4 regions of the Comamonas sp. 7D-2 genome follow, and region 2 is predicted to be linked to each of the others. Evidence: predicted binding sites of a transcription regulator. Region 2 holds the regulator's gene; each other region holds the start of a gene.
What was found. The regulator sigma-54, encoded in region 2, starts transcription at its own class of promoters, with help from an activator protein. The targets are predictions, from matches to a motif close to TGGCANGNAANCTGCTTT.
Positions count from the first base shown of each region.

Region 1 (4,286 bases), 190 kb from region 2:
AAGACCCTGCCCATCGCCCTGCTGATGCTGGTGGTCATCTGGTGGAGCGCGCGCCGCATTGCCAGCCCGCTGCGCCAGCTCGCCAATGGCGCTCACGATATGGACAAGCCCGAGACGGCGCAGAACATCCAGGCCGTCAAGTCCTGGTACTTCGAGTCCTACGAACTCAAGAAAGCCATGCTCAAGGGCCTGGGCCTGCTGCAACGCAATATCACCAAGCTGCGCGAGGACGTGAACACCGATCCGTTGACCGGGCTGGGCAATCGCCGCCATCTGGAGGCAGCCATCAGCGCCTTTCAGACGCAAGCGCTGCCGTTCTCGGTGATTGCCATCGACATCGACCACTTCAAGCATATCAACGACGGTTTTGGCCACGATACAGGCGACGAGGTACTCAGACAGCTCGCACGCACCATGCGCGAGGTCTCGCGTGTCGATGACCTGCCCTGCCGCGTGGGTGGCGAGGAGTTTCTGCTGCTGCTGCCCGGCACAGGGCTGGAGGCCGCCGCCCATGCCGCCGAGCGCCTGCGTCAGCTGGTCGAGAAAATGGAGATACCGCCCGTGGGCCATATCACCATCTCGCTGGGCGTGGCCCACTGGCCCGACAGCGATCCCGATATCAAGGCCGTCTTCCAGCAGGCCGATGCCATGCTCTATGCCGCCAAGCGGGGTGGACGCAATCGTGTCATGGTCAGTAAGGCCTGCGAGCCTCCCAGCGAGCTCTGAGCCCGGCAGCACCGTAGTTCCGCTCCCACACTCAAGGCGTATCCGCTGTCACAGCCGATACGCTTTTTTTGCAGCTTATTGTGTGACTCCGTTGCACCAATTTGGCCATTGACGCTTCAAATTAGTGAGCATGCACCATAAGCGTTAAAAGGATTGAGCGCAAATTGATCTGAATTCCATAACAAGTAACTGATTTCATTGAACTAATACCTTGAGCCCTCTGACCTGGCACAGCTCTTGCTGAAAACCCTTGCCCCGCAACCCCGGATGGACAGCGGAATACACAACAGCAAAGGAATTTCAGATGCCAGAGCCAAGCAAGCATGTCAGTCGCAGACAACTGCTCTCGATGATCGGAAAGGTCGCGGGCGGCAGTGCCATGTACCAAGCCATGAGTTCACTGGGCTACGCCGCCGAGTCGCATTACAGCGGTCCGGTCAAGCTCGGCAACGCCAGACCTGGCGCGTCGGTGCTGGTGCTGGGCGCGGGCCTGGCAGGCATGGTGGCAGCCCACGAGTTGCGCGCGGCGGGCTACAAGGTGCAGTTGCTTGAATACCAGAGTCGCGCCGGCGGCCGATGCTGGACGCTGCGCGGCGGCGATGAGTTCAGCGAACTCGACGGTACACGCCAGAAAGTGGGCTTTGCCAAGGGCAACTACTTCAACCCCGGCCCCTGGCGCGTGCCCTACCACCACCATGCGATGCTGGACTACTACAAGCGCTTCGGAATCAAGCTCGAAGCCTTCAACCAGGTCAACTACAACGCCTATCTGCACAACAGCAAGGCCCTGGCTGGCAAGCCCCAGCGCTTTCGCCATGTGCAGACCGATGTCTACGGTCATGTGGCCGAGCTGCTGTCCAAGGCTACCAATCAGGGGGCGCTGGACCAGAGCGTCAGCCGGGAAGACAAGGAACGCCTGCTGGAGAGCCTCAAGGCCTGGGGCGTGCTGGACAAGGAGTACCGCTACCGCGCCAGCAATGCGGTCAGCGATTTCCGTGGCTACGACATCGACCCCGGCGGTGGCCTGATGGCGCAGGCCAAACCGTCGACGCCCATGGGCCTGCACGAGCTGCTCGAATCCAATTTGTGGCGCCAGATGGGCGTGGGTAATATCTACGAATTCCACAGCGCCATCTTCCAGCCCGAAGGCGGCATGGACATGCTGGCCCAGGCCATGGCGCGCGATCTGGGCTCGGCCATACGCTACAACGCCAAGGTCACCAAGATCGCCCAGAACGACAAGGGCGTGACCGTGGACTATGTGGACGCCCTCAAGCCCGGCGCCACACTGCAGGCCCGCGCCGACTGGTGCGTGTGCACGATTCCGCTGTCCATCCTGAGCCAGATCGAAGTGCAGGCCAGCAGCGCCATGCAAAACGCGATTGCTGCCGTGCCCTATGGCAGCTCCATGAAGGTCGGTCTGGAGTTCAAGCGCCGCTTCTGGGAAGAGGACGAGCGCATCTACGGCGGCATCAGCTACACCGATCTGCCGATTCAGCAGATCTCCTACCCCTCCACCGGTTATATGGGCAACGGCCCCGCCGTGCTGCTGGGCGCCTATGCCTTCGAGAACTCCAACAGCTACCGCTTCTCCTCGCTCAAGCCGGCCGAGCGCATTCGTCTGGCGCTGGAGTACGGCGCGCAGATTCATCCGCAGTACAAGCAGGAGTTCCTCAACGGTGTGTCGGTAGCCTGGCATCGCATGCCCTGGATCAACGGCTGCTTCGGCAACTGGACCGATGCGCTGCGCGAGCAGCACTACAAGGATCTGGCCCAGATCGACGGTCGCCTGGTGCTCGCGGGCGAGCATGTCTCGTACATCCCCGCCTGGCAGGAAGGTGCCGTGCTGTCTTCGCTGGACGCCATCCAGCGTCTGCACGCCAAGGCCTCCAGCCTCTGATCGCCCATGTCTGCAACAAGGAACTTCACCATGCACACATTGCACCGTCTTTGCTCCGCTTTCGCCCTGGCCCTGGGTCTCTCCGGCGCCGTCCTGGCCCAATCACAGGGCATGAAAACCCAGGATGTGAAAAACCTGCAAACGCTGCAGTCTGCCGCCGTTCTTTCCATCTCGCCCGCCGATACCCAGGCGCTGATGCAGAACTTCTCTGCGGTCCGTCCACGCTTCAGCCAGAGCGGCGGAGAGACCCTGTACCAGGCCATCTGCCAGGGATGCCACATGGTCAAGGGCGAAGGCGCCAAGGGTGCCGGCTTCTACCCCGCGCTGGCCTCCAACCCCAAGCTGGCAGCCGCCGCCTACCCGGCCTCGGTCGTCATGAACGGCCTGCACGGCATGCCGTCCTTTGCCAGCAAGCTGTCCGACGAGCAGATTGCCGACGTCGTGAACTATGTGCGCAGCAACTTCGGCAATCAGTACCCGGACAAGCTGTCTGCCGCCGACGTCAAACCCTTTCGCGTCACCCCATAAATCCATTCAGGAGATCACATGAACGTTCCATCCATCTTCAAGACCGCCACCACCGCCGCCCTGCTGGGCGCTGCAGTCCTGCTCACCGGCTGCGCAGCCACCACCTCCGGCGGTGGCGATATCCTGCGTTACAAGACACCGGGCTCGACCTTCCCCATCGCCGCAGCCGTGGAAATTCCCACCGATGCCCGCACCGTCTACCTCTCGGGCAAGGTGCCGCCCGTGGTGGACAAATCCAAGCCCGCCACTGATCCTGCTGCCTATGGCGGCGACACCGAAGGCCAGACCATGGCCATCCTCAAGGGCCTGGAAGAGCAGCTCAAGAGCATGAATCTCGGCATGAGCGATGTGGTGAAGATGCAGGTCTTCCTGGTGGCCGACCCCGCCAAGGGCAACAAGATGGACTTTGCCGGCTTCATGCGTGGCTACACCCAGTTCTTTGGCACGGCTGCCCAGCCCAACCTGCCCGCACGCTCGGCCTTCCAGATTGCAGCCCTGGCCAACCCGGCCTGGTATGTGGAAATCGAGGTCGTGGCAGTGCGTGCCGCCAAGCCCGCCAAGTAAGTGATGCACCGACCTCTGCTCCAGCCCCTGGAAAAATAAACCGGGTCGCATTCATCGCCTGCCCCGTCAGCGATGAATGCCGATTCCAGCGCCGCTCAGTGGGCGGGAGAACCCGTTCCCTGCTGGGCGCTGCGCGCATCCAGGGCCAGGAAATGGTGAACCACGGGCCTGTCCGGCCCCTGGTGGTAGCGCAAAGCGGCGGCCTGCAGATCGGCATCGGCCTTGGACACACGACCATGCTGGCGCAAGTGCTCAGCCCAGGATTCAACCAGGAACCACTCAATCACTCGACCGGGCTCGCCGGTGTGTTCGGCCACGCCCCAGGCATAAGCCCCATCGCGACGGCGCTCCTGGGCCACTTGCTGCATGGCCTGGAAAAAAGCGGCCAAATCTTCGTGGGCAATGCGGTATTCGATCTGAATCATGACCGGGCCACGATCATGAGCCACGGGTTCTGCCAGCAGGGGCTCGGGCCAGTGGTTGGACGGTTGCAGATCCGCCTCACCAGCTGGCAGCTTGACGCGGTGAAAGACCAGGGACACCAGCACCAGACCCAGGGCTCCGATCA
Region 1 covers NZ_CP094238.1:4,949,683-4,953,968, forward strand. The annotation lists gene MPZ60_RS22745 (sensor domain-containing diguanylate cyclase) at 1-726, shown strand, start outside; gene MPZ60_RS22750 (flavin monoamine oxidase family protein) at 1,031-2,626, shown strand; gene MPZ60_RS22755 (cytochrome c) at 2,657-3,154, shown strand; gene MPZ60_RS22760 (RidA family protein) at 3,173-3,718, shown strand; gene MPZ60_RS22765 (MFS transporter) at 3,814-4,286, opposite strand, start outside.
Region 1: MPZ60_RS22750 (flavin monoamine oxidase family protein) is a predicted target of sigma-54. The motif match lies at 953-970, and genes of this name have one in related genera.

Region 2 (4,286 bases):
ACTACAATGGATGCAAGAAACGTGCCTTCCATGAAAAAAACACTCCTACCTCTTGCGCTGGCCTGCGCCCTGGCAGCAGCGACCGGCATTGTCCATGCCGAAAAAGCCGACAGCGCCAAGCCCATGAATATCGAGGCGGATGCGTTGCGTCATGACGAGCTGCAGCAGACCAGTGTCTTTACTGGCAATGTGGTGATGACCAAGGGCTCCATCGTGCTGCGCGGTGCTCAGCTCGATGTGCGGCAGGACGCCGAGGGCTATCAGTACGGTGTGATCAAGGCCGAGGCCGGCAAGCGAGCGTTCTTCCGTCAGAAGCGCGATACCGTGGCCGGTCAGCCCGAGGAGTTCATCGAGGGCGAAGGCGAAGTCATCGAGTACGACGGCAAGGCCGATATCGTCAAGTTCATCCGTCGTGGCGAGATGCGCCGCTACCGTGGCGGTCAGCTCAGCGATCAGGTCACGGGCTCCATCATCGTCTACAACAACATCACCGACGTCTATACCGTCGATGGCCAGAAGACCAGCGGCGGCCTGCCGAGTTCCTCCGTGGGACAGGGCGGCCGTGTGCGCGCCATCATGGCGCCCAAGGACGGCACGCCGGGGGCACAGCCCAAGCCTGCAACACCTGCCACGCAGCTGCGCCAGAGCATGACGCTGGGCGGCGAGAAAGCCGACGAGAAGAAATGAGCGAGCCGACTTTCTCCAGCAGCCGCAGCGGCGAGTCCGACAGCCGCCTGGAGGCCAAACATCTGGCCAAGTCCTACGGCAGCCGCAAGGTGGTCAAGGATGTGTCGCTGTCCGTGCAAAAAGGCGAGGTGGTCGGTCTGCTCGGCCCCAACGGTGCGGGCAAGACCACATCGTTCTACATGATCGTGGGCCTGGTGCGCAGCGACGGCGGCGAGATCTTCATCGACGGCCAGCCGGTGGGCGGCATGCCGATTCACCAGCGCTCGCGCCTGGGCCTGTCCTATCTGCCCCAGGAAGCCTCCATCTTCCGCAAGCTCAGCGTGGAAGACAATGTGCGCGCCGTGCTGGAGCTGCAAAAGGACGAGCAGGGCAAGGCGCTGACGCGCGACGAAATCGAAAAGCGTCTCACGGGCCTGCTGCAGGAGCTGCGCGTCGAGCATCTGCGCCAGTCGCCGGCGCTGGCGCTGTCAGGCGGTGAGCGCAGGCGCGTGGAAATTGCCCGCGCCCTGGCCACGCAACCGCGCTTCATTTTGCTTGACGAGCCTTTTGCCGGCATCGACCCGATCGCGGTGATCGAGATCCAGCGCATCATCGGCTTCCTCAAGGAGCGCGGCATCGGCGTGCTGATCACCGACCACAATGTGCGAGAGACGCTGGGCATCTGCGACCACGCCTTCATCATCAGCGACGGCCATGTGCTGGCCGAAGGCACGCCCGAGGAGATCGTGGAGAACGCCGATGTGCGCCGCGTCTATCTGGGCGAACATTTCAGAATGTGATGACCCCCACGCTCCCTCACTTTGTGCGGTCGCTGCCCCCAGAAGGGGCCCTGACCGGCTGCGCCGAGGTTTGCCTTGGGGCGGCCCGGCGGCAAACCCGTAGCACTGCGCGCGTTTGCAATGATTGTCTGGGGGCCGCGCCTCGATGAAGCCAGGTCTCTCGCTACGCGTTTCGCAGCATTTATCGCTTACGCCGCAGCTGCAGCAATCCATTCAGCTGCTGCAGCTTTCCACCCTGGAGCTGGCGCAGGAAGTCGAGCAGATGCTGGTCGACAACCCTTTTCTGGAACGTGCGGGCGATGAGGCCGAAACTGCGGGAGATGCTCCTGTAGATGTAGCTAATAGCGCCAGTGAATACAGTACTTCAGATGGTATTCATGCTGAAAGAGATGCATCGCAAGCGCAACAAGCTACTGAAACGGTAGCGGAGGCATCAAACCCCGAAACCCCTGAAACGCTGAACTGGGAGGCCGAGGGCCTGGACGGCCAGGACGGGGAATGGGGTGGCGAATCCAGCAGCGAGTGGGATACGCCCTCGGCCAGCAGCTCCACGCGCAACCGCGATGGCGATGACGAAACCGATGCCATCGATCTGGCGCGCGAGCACCAGAGCCTGACCGACTTTCTCCATCGTCAGGCGCTGAGCCTGCATCTGGGCGCGGCGGACATGGCGGCGCTGCGCTTTCTCATCGAGTCGCTCAGCGACGACGGCTATCTCGAGGATTCCCTGCAGGAGCTGGCGCAGAGCCTGGCCGGCGACGACCTGGAAGAGCGCGAGGAACTGGAGCAGCACTTTGTCATTGCTCTGAAGCTGCTTCAAAGCCTGGAGCCCGTGGGCGTGGGAGCGCGTGATCTGGCCGAGTGCCTGCAGCTGCAGCTGCGCGACCTGATCCGCACCGCCGAGGACGAGGGCACGACCGAGGCGCATATGAACCGGCTGCTGCTGGCGCAGGCCATCTGCGCGCAGCCCATGGACCTGCTGGCGCGGCGCGATCTGCGCAAGCTCACCAGCCTGTGCGGCGCGCGAGAGGAACAGCTGCGCGAAGCCATGGCCCTGATCGCCAGGCTGGAGCCGCGTCCGGGTCGGCGCTTTGTGGACGTGGAGCGCCATATCGTGGTGCCTGATGTCATCGTGCGCCCGCTGCGGTCCGGCTCGGGCCGGGTGGACTTCTCCGTGCAGCTCAACCCCGAGGTCATGCCGCGTCTGCGCGTGCACGACATCTATGCCGGCGTGCTGCGCCGCCACAAGAACAGCGACGGCCATGCGGCGCTGCAGCAGCAGTTGCAGGAGGCGCGCTGGTTCATCAAGAACATCCAGCAGCGTTTCGACACCATCTTGCGGGTCTCCGAAGCCATTGTGGAGCGGCAGAAGAACTTCTTTGTGCATGGCGAACTGGCCATGCGCCCGCTGGTGCTGCGCGATATCGCCGACACCCTGGGTCTGCACGAGTCCACGATCAGCCGCGTGACCACGGCCAAGTACATGGCCACGCCCCAGGGCACCTTCGAGCTCAAGTATTTCTTCGGCTCGGGCCTGGGCACGGAAACCGGCGGCAGTGCTTCCAGCACGGCCGTGCGTGCGCTGATCAAGCAGTTTGTCGATGCCGAAGATGCCAAGAAGCCGCTGTCGGACGCCAAGCTGGCCGATATGCTCAAAGAGCAGGGCATCGAGTGCGCGCGCCGCACCGTCGCCAAATACCGCGAGCAGCTCAAGATACCGACGACCACGCTGCGCAAGGCGCTGTAGGGCACCGCAGAAACAAGAAAGCCGCTGATGCATCACACAGCGGCTTTCTTGTTCTGTATTTAGGGCGGGAGCCTTGATAAGGCATTCCTCAAGCAAGGGGCAGCGAGCAAGAGCCGCCCTTGCGGCGATGCTGCCGTCCCCCCTTGGGGGCGCCCGGCCAGGGGAAGGCGCGTAGCGCCTCAGGGGGTTATCAAGAAACCAACCACCAGATAAACCAGACCAGCACGCCAATCATCAGGCCGAACTTGAGGATCTTGTAGAAGGTCGGATTCCAGTCGCGGAAGGCGCGGCGGTACTTGCCCGCATAGAACGAGATCTTGAACAGCTTGCTGATCATGCCGCGCGGATCGCCCTCGTTGTTGGGCGAGCTGGCGGCGGCCACCACGTTCTTGCCCAGCCAGTGATTGAGCCACTGGGCAAAGCCATTGGTCATGGGGCGCTCCACATCGCAGAACAGCACGATGCGGTTGCCTTCCGAGCGGTTCTCGGCCCAGTGCATAAAGGTCTCGTCGAAGATCACGCCTTCGCCTTCACGCCAGCTATAGGGCTGGCCGTCGACCTCGATCATGCAGCGGTCGTCGTTGGGGGCCAGCACGGCCAGGTGATAGCGCAGCGAGCCTGCATAGGGGTCGCGGTGCAGATTGAGCTTGGCGCCGGGCGGCAGCTCGGCAAACATGGCGGCCTTGACGCTGGGAATCGATTTCACCAGGGCCGTGGTCTTGGGGCACAGCTCCATGGCCGAAGGGTGGGCATCGCCGTACCACTTGAGATAGAAGCGCTTCCAGCCGGTCTTGAAGAAGGAGTTGAAGCCTGCGTCGTCGTTGTTGGCGGCGGCCTTGATCTGCATGTTCTTTTGCAGATTGACGGCTTCCTCGCGGATTTCACGCCAGTTGGCCTGCAGCGGCGCCAGCTCGGGGAAGGTGCTGGTGGGCAGATAGGGCGTGCGCGGCACCTTGCTGAACATCAGCATGAAGACGTTGAACGGCGCTGTGAACGTGGAGTGGTCAAACAATTGCTTGACCACCTTGTGGCGCACCTTGCCGCGCAGATGCATGTACAGCCCGCAGCCAAAG
Region 2 covers NZ_CP094238.1:5,144,573-5,148,858, reverse strand. The annotation lists gene lptA (lipopolysaccharide transport periplasmic protein LptA) at 31-687, shown strand; gene lptB (LPS export ABC transporter ATP-binding protein) at 684-1,466, shown strand; gene MPZ60_RS23700 (RNA polymerase factor sigma-54) at 1,612-3,213, shown strand; gene MPZ60_RS23695 (aspartyl/asparaginyl beta-hydroxylase domain-containing protein) at 3,404-4,286, opposite strand, start outside.

Region 3 (4,286 bases), 2.3 Mb from region 2:
GGACTTCATGTCCACGCGATACTCGGTCATGCGCTCCACGCGGAACACGTTCAGGCCGCAGTTGCGCGCGATATCGGTCGCCTTGGAGGCCCAGGGAGAGATGGTGCCCAGGCGGGGAGTGACGATGAAGGCCAGGCCTTCAGCATTGCCCGTATAGGGGTCACCATAAGTCAAGAGCGCCGACAGGCGCTCTTGCAATGCGGGCGCAACTGCGCCCTCGGTGGCTACCAGGTGCACAAAGCGTGCAGATACGCCGGTGATCTTGGGGTGGATGGCGACCAGATCGGTCAGAAGCTGTTGGGCGCGGAACGAGCTCAGGGCGTTTCCACCCTCAAACTGTGTCAGATGCAATGTCACGTGGCGGCCTGTTTATGTGAAGGCTGTTGAAAAGCGTCCTGGTCAATCCCCTGCCTGAGAGGACCGGGCCAAAGCGCTGAATTCGGTGAGCCTAGGATTTTACCGTGCCTCGGGGTTAGTCCGAATGCTCACACCCACAAGCCCTGCATGTTCAAGCGCGCAATGGGATAATTGCGACCATGAGCATCACACTGAAGACCCCCGAAGACATCGAGCGCATGCGCATTGCAGGCCGCTTTGCTTCGGATGTGCTGGACTACATCACCCCCCACATCAAGCCCGGCATCACCACCCAGCAGATCGACGATCTGTGCGCCAAGCGCATGGCCGAGCAAGGCACCAAGACGGCCTGCCTGGGCTATCAGCCCCCAGGCATGACGCCCTACCCGGCCTATGTCTGCACCTCGGTCAACCATGTGGTGTGCCACGGCATCCCCAACGACAAGCCTTTGAAGAAGGGCGATATCGTCAATGTCGACGTGACCATCATTACCGAAGACGGCTGGTTCGGCGACAACAGCCGCATGTTCATCATTGGCGAAGGCACGATTGCGGCCAAGCGTCTGTCCAAGCTGACCTTCGAGGCCATGTGGAAGGGCATCGCCCAGGTCAAGCCCGGTGCTACGCTGGGCGATATCGGCCATGCCATCCAGACCTATGCTGAGAGCAACAACCTGTCCGTGGTGCGTGAATACTGCGGCCACGGCATCGGCAAGGTGTTCCACGACGAGCCCCAGGTGCTGCACTATGGCCGCCCCGGCGAAGGTGTCGTGCTGGAAGAAGGCATGGTCTTCACCATCGAGCCCATGCTGAATCTGGGCAAGCGCGACATCAAGGCCATGCCCGACGGCTGGACCGTGGTCACCAAGGATCGCAGCCTGACCGCCCAGTGGGAGCTGATGCTGGCCGTCACCAAGACCGGCTATGACGTGCTGACCTGGTCCGATGGCTCGCCCACTCCGCCCGACTTCATCACGGCCATCCGCACCTGAGCGCATTGCTGCCGCTGATCTGCATGCCGCATCCGGCCAAAGCTGGATGCGGCATATTTTTTGCTTGTAGACCTTGTGCTGCAAGCGCCATGCGCTCATCTTTTTGCCATCACAGGCCTCAAGCCCAAGTCAGTTGGGTTAAGGTGACGCTCAAGCACTTGCCCTGTTGAAACGCTTTTTTCTACTGCGCATGACCTCCTCTGCCCACTCCTACGCCAACTCTGCCGACGTCTCCGACCTCTCCTCGCTACAGGGCCTGCGCGAGCAATACCGCGAGGCCAAGGCCCGGCAGATGGAGTTGCTGCGCAACCCCACGCTGGGCAGACGCAGCGTGCGCGGAGTGCTGCACCATTTCAGTGAACTGGCAGACGGTCTGCTGCGCACCCTCTGGCAACGCGCACAGATGCCGCAAGGCGCGGCCCTGCTGGCCGTCGGCGGCTATGGACGCGCCCAGCTCTTTCCCTACTCGGACATCGATGTGCTGGTGCTGCTGCCCCAAAGCAGTGCACCGCCGGCTGCGGAACTGGCGGCCAGCGTCGAGCAGTTCATCAGCAGTTGCTGGGATGCAGGCCTGGAAATCGGCTCCAGCGTGCGCAGCATTGCCGAATGCCTGCAGGAGGCCGCGCAGGACCTGACGGTACAGACCGCCATGCTGGAGTCACGCCGAATCACCGGCAGCAAGGCCTTGTTTGCCGACTTCGAGCAGGAGTTTCGCGCGCAACTCGATCCCAAGGCTTTTGTCGAAGGCAAGCTGCTGGAAATGCGCCAGCGCCACGCCAAATACGACTTCACGCCCTATTCGCTGGAGCCCAACTGCAAGGAATCGCCCGGCGGGCTGCGCGATCTGCACACCATGCTCTGGCTGGCCAAGGCCGCAGGCTTCGGCAACAGCTGGCATGAGCTGGCCGAGCAAGACCTGATCACCCATTTCGAGGTGCAGCAGCTCGAATCCAACGAATCCCTGCTCAGCCTGATCCGTGCACGCCTGCATGCCGCTGCCGGCCGCCATGAGGACCGGCTGGTCTTCGACCTGCAGACCGCCGTGGCCGAAGCCTTTGGCTACCGCTCCACCACGCCGGAGGGCCGCAAGCTGGCCATGCGCGCTGGCGAGACCCTGATGCGTCACTATTACTGGGCCGCCAAGGCGGTGACCCAGCTGTGCCAGATCGTGCGCATGAGCATCGAAGAGCGTCTGAACCCCGGATCGCACGAGCTGATTCAGCTCAATGATCGCTTTTGCGAGAAGGCCGGCACCATCGAGGTGGTCAGCGACGATCTGTACGAGCGCGATCCGCATGCCATTCTCGAAACCTTTCTCATGTATGAGCAGCATGAGGGATTGACGGGTCTGTCGACGCGAACCCTGAGAGCGCTGTATGCCAGCCGCGATGTGATGGACAGTGCCTTCCGTCGCGACCCGGTCAATCGCGCCACCTTCATGAAGATCCTGCAGCAGCCGCGCGGCATCACCCATGCCATCCGGCTGATGAATCAGACCTCGGTGCTGGGCCGCTATCTCTGGCCCTTCCGCCGCATCGTGGGGCAGATGCAGCACGATCTGTTCCACGTCTACACCGTGGACCAGCATATCCTGATGGTGCTACGCAATGTGCGGCGCTTCTTCATGGCCGAGCATGCCCATGAATATCCGTTCTGCTCCCAGCTCGCCGCAGGCTGGGACAAGCCCTGGATCCTGTATCTGGCTGCCATCTTCCACGACATCGGCAAGGGCCGAGGTGGTGATCACTCCGTGATCGGCGCCGTCGAAGTCAAGCGTTTTTGCCGCGCCCACCAGATCGACAAGGCCGATGCGGAGCTGGTCGAATTTCTGGTACGCGAGCACCTGACCATGAGTCAGGTGGCCCAGAAGCAGGACTTGTCCGACCCCGATGTGATTCGCGCCTTTGCTGAACGCGTTGGCAACGAGCGCAAGCTCACTGCCTTGTATCTGCTGACGGTGGCCGACATTCGCGGCACCAGCCCCAAGGTCTGGAGTGCCTGGAAAGGCAAGCTGCTGGAAGATACCTACCGCCTGACCCTGCGCGTGCTAGGTGGTCGCGCCCCGGATGCCGCCGCCGAAATCGAAGCCCGCAAGCGTGAGGCGCTGGTGCAACTGGCCCTGTCTGCCCAGCCCTTTGAGTCCCACAAGAAACTCTGGGAGACACTGGACGTGAGCTACTTCATGCGCCATGAAGCGGCCGACATCGCCTGGCATACCCGCCATCTCTCACGCCATGTGGGCCAGGGCAAGCCCGTGGTGCGCGCCCGGCGGTCGCTGGCCGGCGAAGGCCTGCAAGTTCTGGTCTATGCACCCGACCAGCCCGATCTGTTTGCCCGCATCTGCAGCTACTTCGACCGTGCCGGATTTTCCATTCTTGATGCGCGCGTGCACACGGCCAACAACGACTACGCACTGGACACCTTCCAGGTCGTCGCCCCCACCATGCAGGAGCAATACCGCGAGCTCATGCACATGGTGGAAAGCGATCTGACCCAGACCCTGCTGCGAGGCGGCCCCCTGCCCACGCCATCGCAAAGACGGCTGTCGCGCCGCGTCAAAAGCTTTCCATTCGCCCCTCGCGTCATCCTGCGCCCCGATGAAAAAGCCCAACACTGGCTGCTGTCCATCTCCGCATCAGATCGCGCCGGCCTGCTCTACATTATTGCCCGCATTCTGGCCCAGCACCATATCAGCGTGCACTTGGCAAAGATCAGCACCCTGGGCGAGCGCGTGGAAGACACCTTCCTCATCGAAGGGCCTGAACTGCAGGACAACAACAGCCAGTTGCGCATGGAAACCGAGTTGCTCAAGGCCCTGGCCCAGCCCGGTTGAACCAGGCCCGGCAATTCGGGCTTTAGTTTGATGATTCGCTGCCGATAAGCAGTCACCACTACTACGGAAAGCCCATGCAGCTCGCCTCCAATGAAGTTGCGGCA
Region 3 covers NZ_CP094238.1:2,024,604-2,028,889, reverse strand. The annotation lists gene purL (phosphoribosylformylglycinamidine synthase) at 1-357, opposite strand, end outside; gene map (type I methionyl aminopeptidase) at 537-1,349, shown strand; gene MPZ60_RS09405 ([protein-PII] uridylyltransferase) at 1,540-4,182, shown strand; gene MPZ60_RS09400 (hypothetical protein) at 4,257-4,286, shown strand, end outside.
Region 3: MPZ60_RS09405 ([protein-PII] uridylyltransferase) is a predicted target of sigma-54. The motif match lies at 1,399-1,416, and genes of this name have one in related genera.

Region 4 (4,286 bases), 550 kb from region 2:
TGGCAGCGGCGCGAATGCGCTCGCCGAGCTGATTGATTTGGCTGGTGGCTGAATCCATGGCCTGCATGGTAGCCGGGGCGCCCCCGGGGCAGGAAGGCCTGGTCTTTGATTTTTTTGAAAAGCAGGCGTGAATAAAAAAGCCCCGCAGTTCGCACTGCGGGGCAACGTAATGAAACTGAACTTGCGAAGAGCCTGCCGCTTAACGGGTGTAGGCCACCTCGCCGTGAGAAGTGATGTCCAGGCCCTGGCGCTCGGACTCTTCCGAGACACGCAGACCCACGGTCAGATCGGCAATCTTGTAGGCCAAGAAGGAGACCACGCCGGACCAGACGATGGTCACCAGCACGCTCTCGACCTGCACCCACAGCTGATGCGCCATGTTGTAGCCCTCGGGCTCGATACCGCCCAGGCCCTTGGCGCAGAACACGCCGGTCAGGATGGCACCCAGGATACCGCCGACGCCGTGGACGCCGAACACGTCGCAGACGTCGTCAACCTTGAGCAGGCGCTTGAGGCCGGACACGCCCCAGAAGCACAGAGGGCCGGCGATGATACCCATGACGATGGAGCCCATGGGGCCGACAAAGCCGGCGGCGGGGGTGATGGTCACCAGACCGGCCACGGCACCCGAGGCAGCGCCCAGCATGGAGGCCTTGCCGCGCAGCAGCGCTTCGGCCACGATCCAGGAGATGGCGGCAGCGCCGGTCGCGAGGATGGTGTTGATGAAGGCCAGGCCGGCAGCGCCATTGGCGGCACCGGCAGAGCCGGCGTTGAAGCCGAACCAGCCCACCCACAGCAGGGAAGCACCCACCATGGTCAGCGTCAGGCTGTGAGGGGGCAGGGCTTCCTTGCCGAAGCCGATGCGCTTGCCCAGCATGTAGGCACCCACCAGACCGGCCACGGCGGCGTTGATGTGCACCACGGTGCCGCCCGCGAAGTCCAGCGCGCCATCGGCACCCAGCAGACCGCCGCCCCACACCATGTGGGCCATGGGGATGTAGCTGAAGGTGAACCACAGCACGGAGAACACGATCACGGCCGCGAACTTGATGCGCTCGGCAAACGCTCCCACGATCAGCGCCACGGTGATGGCGGCGAAGGTGGACTGGAAGGCCACGAACACATATTCGGGGATGGTCTTGAGCATGGACGACAGCGTGTCAGGCGTGATGCCCATGAGGAACAGCTTGTCGAAGCCTGCGAAGAACTTGCCCTCGCCGCCAAAGGCCAGCGAGTAGCCGTAGATGGCCCACAGCACGGTGATCAGCGAAAAGATCACGAAGACCTGGGCCAGCACGGACAGCATGTTCTTGCTGCGCACCAGGCCGCCGTAGAACAGCGCCAGGCCGGGGATGACCATCAGGATCACCAGCATGGTCGAGGTCAGCATCCAGGCGGTATCGCCGGCGCTCAGGGTGGGAACGGCCTCGGCCGCTGCTTCGGCCACAGGCGCTGCGGCGGCGGCAGCCGTTGCAGCTTCCTGGGCAAAGCCGGTGGCGCCGGCAGCCAGCAGGCCCAGTCCCAGGCCTGCGCTCAATAGTTTCTTGATCATGGCAATCTTTCTCAAAACGGTTCCAGAGAGACTGGGCCTTTACAGGGCCGCGTCGCCGGTTTCTCCTGTACGGATACGGATCGACTGCTCCAGCGCCTGCACAAAAATCTTGCCGTCGCCGATCTTGCCGGTACGGGCTGCGCCCTCGATGGCGTCGATGGCGGCATCGACCAGATCGTCGGCAATCGCGGCCTCGATCTTCAGCTTGGGCAGAAAGTCCACCACATACTCGGCACCGCGGTACAGCTCGGTGTGGCCTTTCTGACGGCCAAAGCCCTTGACTTCGGTCACGGTGATGCCTTGAACACCGATTTGGGAAAGAGCTTCACGCACTTCGTCGAGCTTGAAGGGTTTGATGATGGCGATCACCATTTTCATGACGGGCTCCTGAAAAATTAGAAAGTCTTGGAGAGCGTCAGAATCAGACGCGCCTTGTTCACATCGCCGAAGTAGGCCTTCTTGTTGGCGCCGGTCACTGCCGCAGCGGCAGAGAAGCCGTCGCCCAGGTCATAGGCACCACCGACGCTGTAGTCCACATAGTTGGGAACGCCCAGGTCCTTGATGTCGCTGGAGAAATGGGTGTAACCAACTGATGCTTTCAGTGTCACCTTGGGCATCACTTCCTGGCTGTAGGAGAACTGCAGATAACCGGTATTGCGGCCCTTGAGACCCGAGCCCGCCTTGGCGCCGGCCCAGCCGAAGTAGTCCTTGGACACCGTGTGCGAGTACTTGGCCGTGAACGGGCCGTAGGTGCCGGAGCCGTAGATCTCGGTGGTGTTGCCGTTGGCGTTGCCCGAGTACACATAGGTCAGCATGCCCACGTCCCAGTCCACATCGGCAGCCTTGAACTTGTAGCCGCCGTAGAAGTCGGTTTCCAGCGAGTTGCCGGGCAGCCAGTCCACGGAGGAGTTCCAGTTGCCGACGTAGAAGCCGCTGTCGCCGAACGTGTAGTCAAAACCGCCTTGCAGCGCGGGCTTGACGGCCCTGGTACGGCTGGCGTCCTGGTCCTGACCGCGGAACTTGTAGTTGGTGGTCAGGGCAACGTTGGCGGAGAGCTGGGCATGGGCCCACATGGGGGCGACAACGGCGCAGGCCAGGGCGGCAGTCTTGGCGAAAGTCTTGAAACGGCTTGCAGCGGGACTAGGCATTCAGGGTTCCTCCGGTTTGAAAATTTCGTGGCAAAAATCTCGGATGAACTCTCAAAGCACAGACCGTGCCAGTCTCTGCGGTGGCTGCGGCGCGGTTCGCTGCCCAAGGCCCTAGAACAGGCAGCGGGCCATAGCTGCCCGGTACAAAAAGCTACGAATTTTCACAATCACTGAGCGCAACTTTCGCCACCCGGTTTGCGGCCTGAACCGAATGCACCAGGATGGTGCGTTTTTGCAATGCACCGCCATGGCCCGGTTTTTATCCGGTTTTTTGCACCAAACAGGTGATTTGAAAGTGAGTGCATGCTCTCTGTTTGGGCGCGAACGCAAAAAAGCCCATCGCCTGGGCGATGGGCTTGCAGGCAGCGCTCAGCTCAGAAGCTGGCCTGCGGCAGGTCTGCCTTGGTGAACACCAGCGAGACCTTGGCTTCCTCGGGAATCGGCGGCAGCTCCTGATTCCAGTGCTCCCAGGCGCTGCGCAGCTCGGCCAGACGCAGGGGCTCGCGATCACGCAGATTGGCGCGCTCGCGCGGGTCGCTGGTGATGTTGAACAGGTATTCGATGCCCTCGATCTGCAGATATTTCCAGTCGCCGCGTATCAAGGCCTTTTGCTCGCGGTGCTTCATGCGCCAGGCCAGGTCGCGCTCGGGCATCCAGCTTTGATCCTGCATCAGGGGCAGCAGGCTGATGCCGTCCAGCGGATAGTCGGCATGTGCGGCTACGCCCGCTGCAGCCAGGAAGGTGGCCGACCAGTCCATGGTCAGGCTGGGCGTGTCGCAGACGGCGCCGGCCGTCATGCGCGCCGGCCAGCGGGCCAGCAAAGGCACGCGGATGCCGCCTTCGAGCAGGTCCATCTTCTGGCCCACGAAAGGCCAGGTATTGGAGAAGCGCTCGCCGCCGTTGTCGCTGGTGAAGACGATGAGCGTGTTCTCGCTCAGGCCTTTTTCCTCCAGCGCATCCAGCAGCCAGCCTATGCCTTCGTCCATGTGATGGATCATGCGCTGGTAGGTGTCGATGGAGCCGCCGTCGATATGCTTGCCCATGCCTTGCAGGCGCTCGGATTCGGCGCGGTCCTCGCGCGTCAGCCAGGGCCAGTGCGGGGCGCTGTAGTGCAGCGAGAGGTAGAAGGGCTGCTCGGCGCTCTGGCGCTTGACGAAGTCCACCGCGCGGCGGCTCAGCAGATCGGTGAGGTAGCCGTCTTCGGTGTGCGGCTCCTCGTTGATCCAGAAGTCGGGGCGCCCGCGCGGGTCGCAGTGGGCGAAGTAGTCGGCGCCGCCGGCATGAAAGCCGTAGAACTCCTCGTAGCCCGACAGGCGCGGGCCGAAATGCGGCGGGTAGCCCAGATGCCATTTGCCGACCAGGGCCGTGGCGTAGCCGGCATCGCGCAGCAGCGAGGCCACCGTGGGGTGATCGGGCGGCAGACCCAGCACCTTGTCGCCATGCACGCTGGCGATGGGTTCCTCGGCCGCACCGCGCAGGCGGTACTGCCAGCGGCCCGTGGCCAGCGCAAAGCGCGTGGGCGAGCACACCGAGGAGTTGGAGTAGCCGCGTGTGAAGCGCAGGCCCTGGGCGGCCATGGCGTCCAG
Region 4 covers NZ_CP094238.1:233,047-237,332, forward strand. The annotation lists gene glcE (glycolate oxidase subunit GlcE) at 1-67, opposite strand, end outside; gene MPZ60_RS01005 (ammonium transporter) at 200-1,552, opposite strand; gene glnK (P-II family nitrogen regulator) at 1,592-1,930, opposite strand; gene MPZ60_RS01015 (TorF family putative porin) at 1,948-2,700, opposite strand; gene MPZ60_RS01020 (sulfatase) at 3,075-4,286, opposite strand, start outside.
Region 4: MPZ60_RS01015 (TorF family putative porin) is a predicted target of sigma-54. The motif match lies at 2,754-2,771, and genes of this name have one in related genera.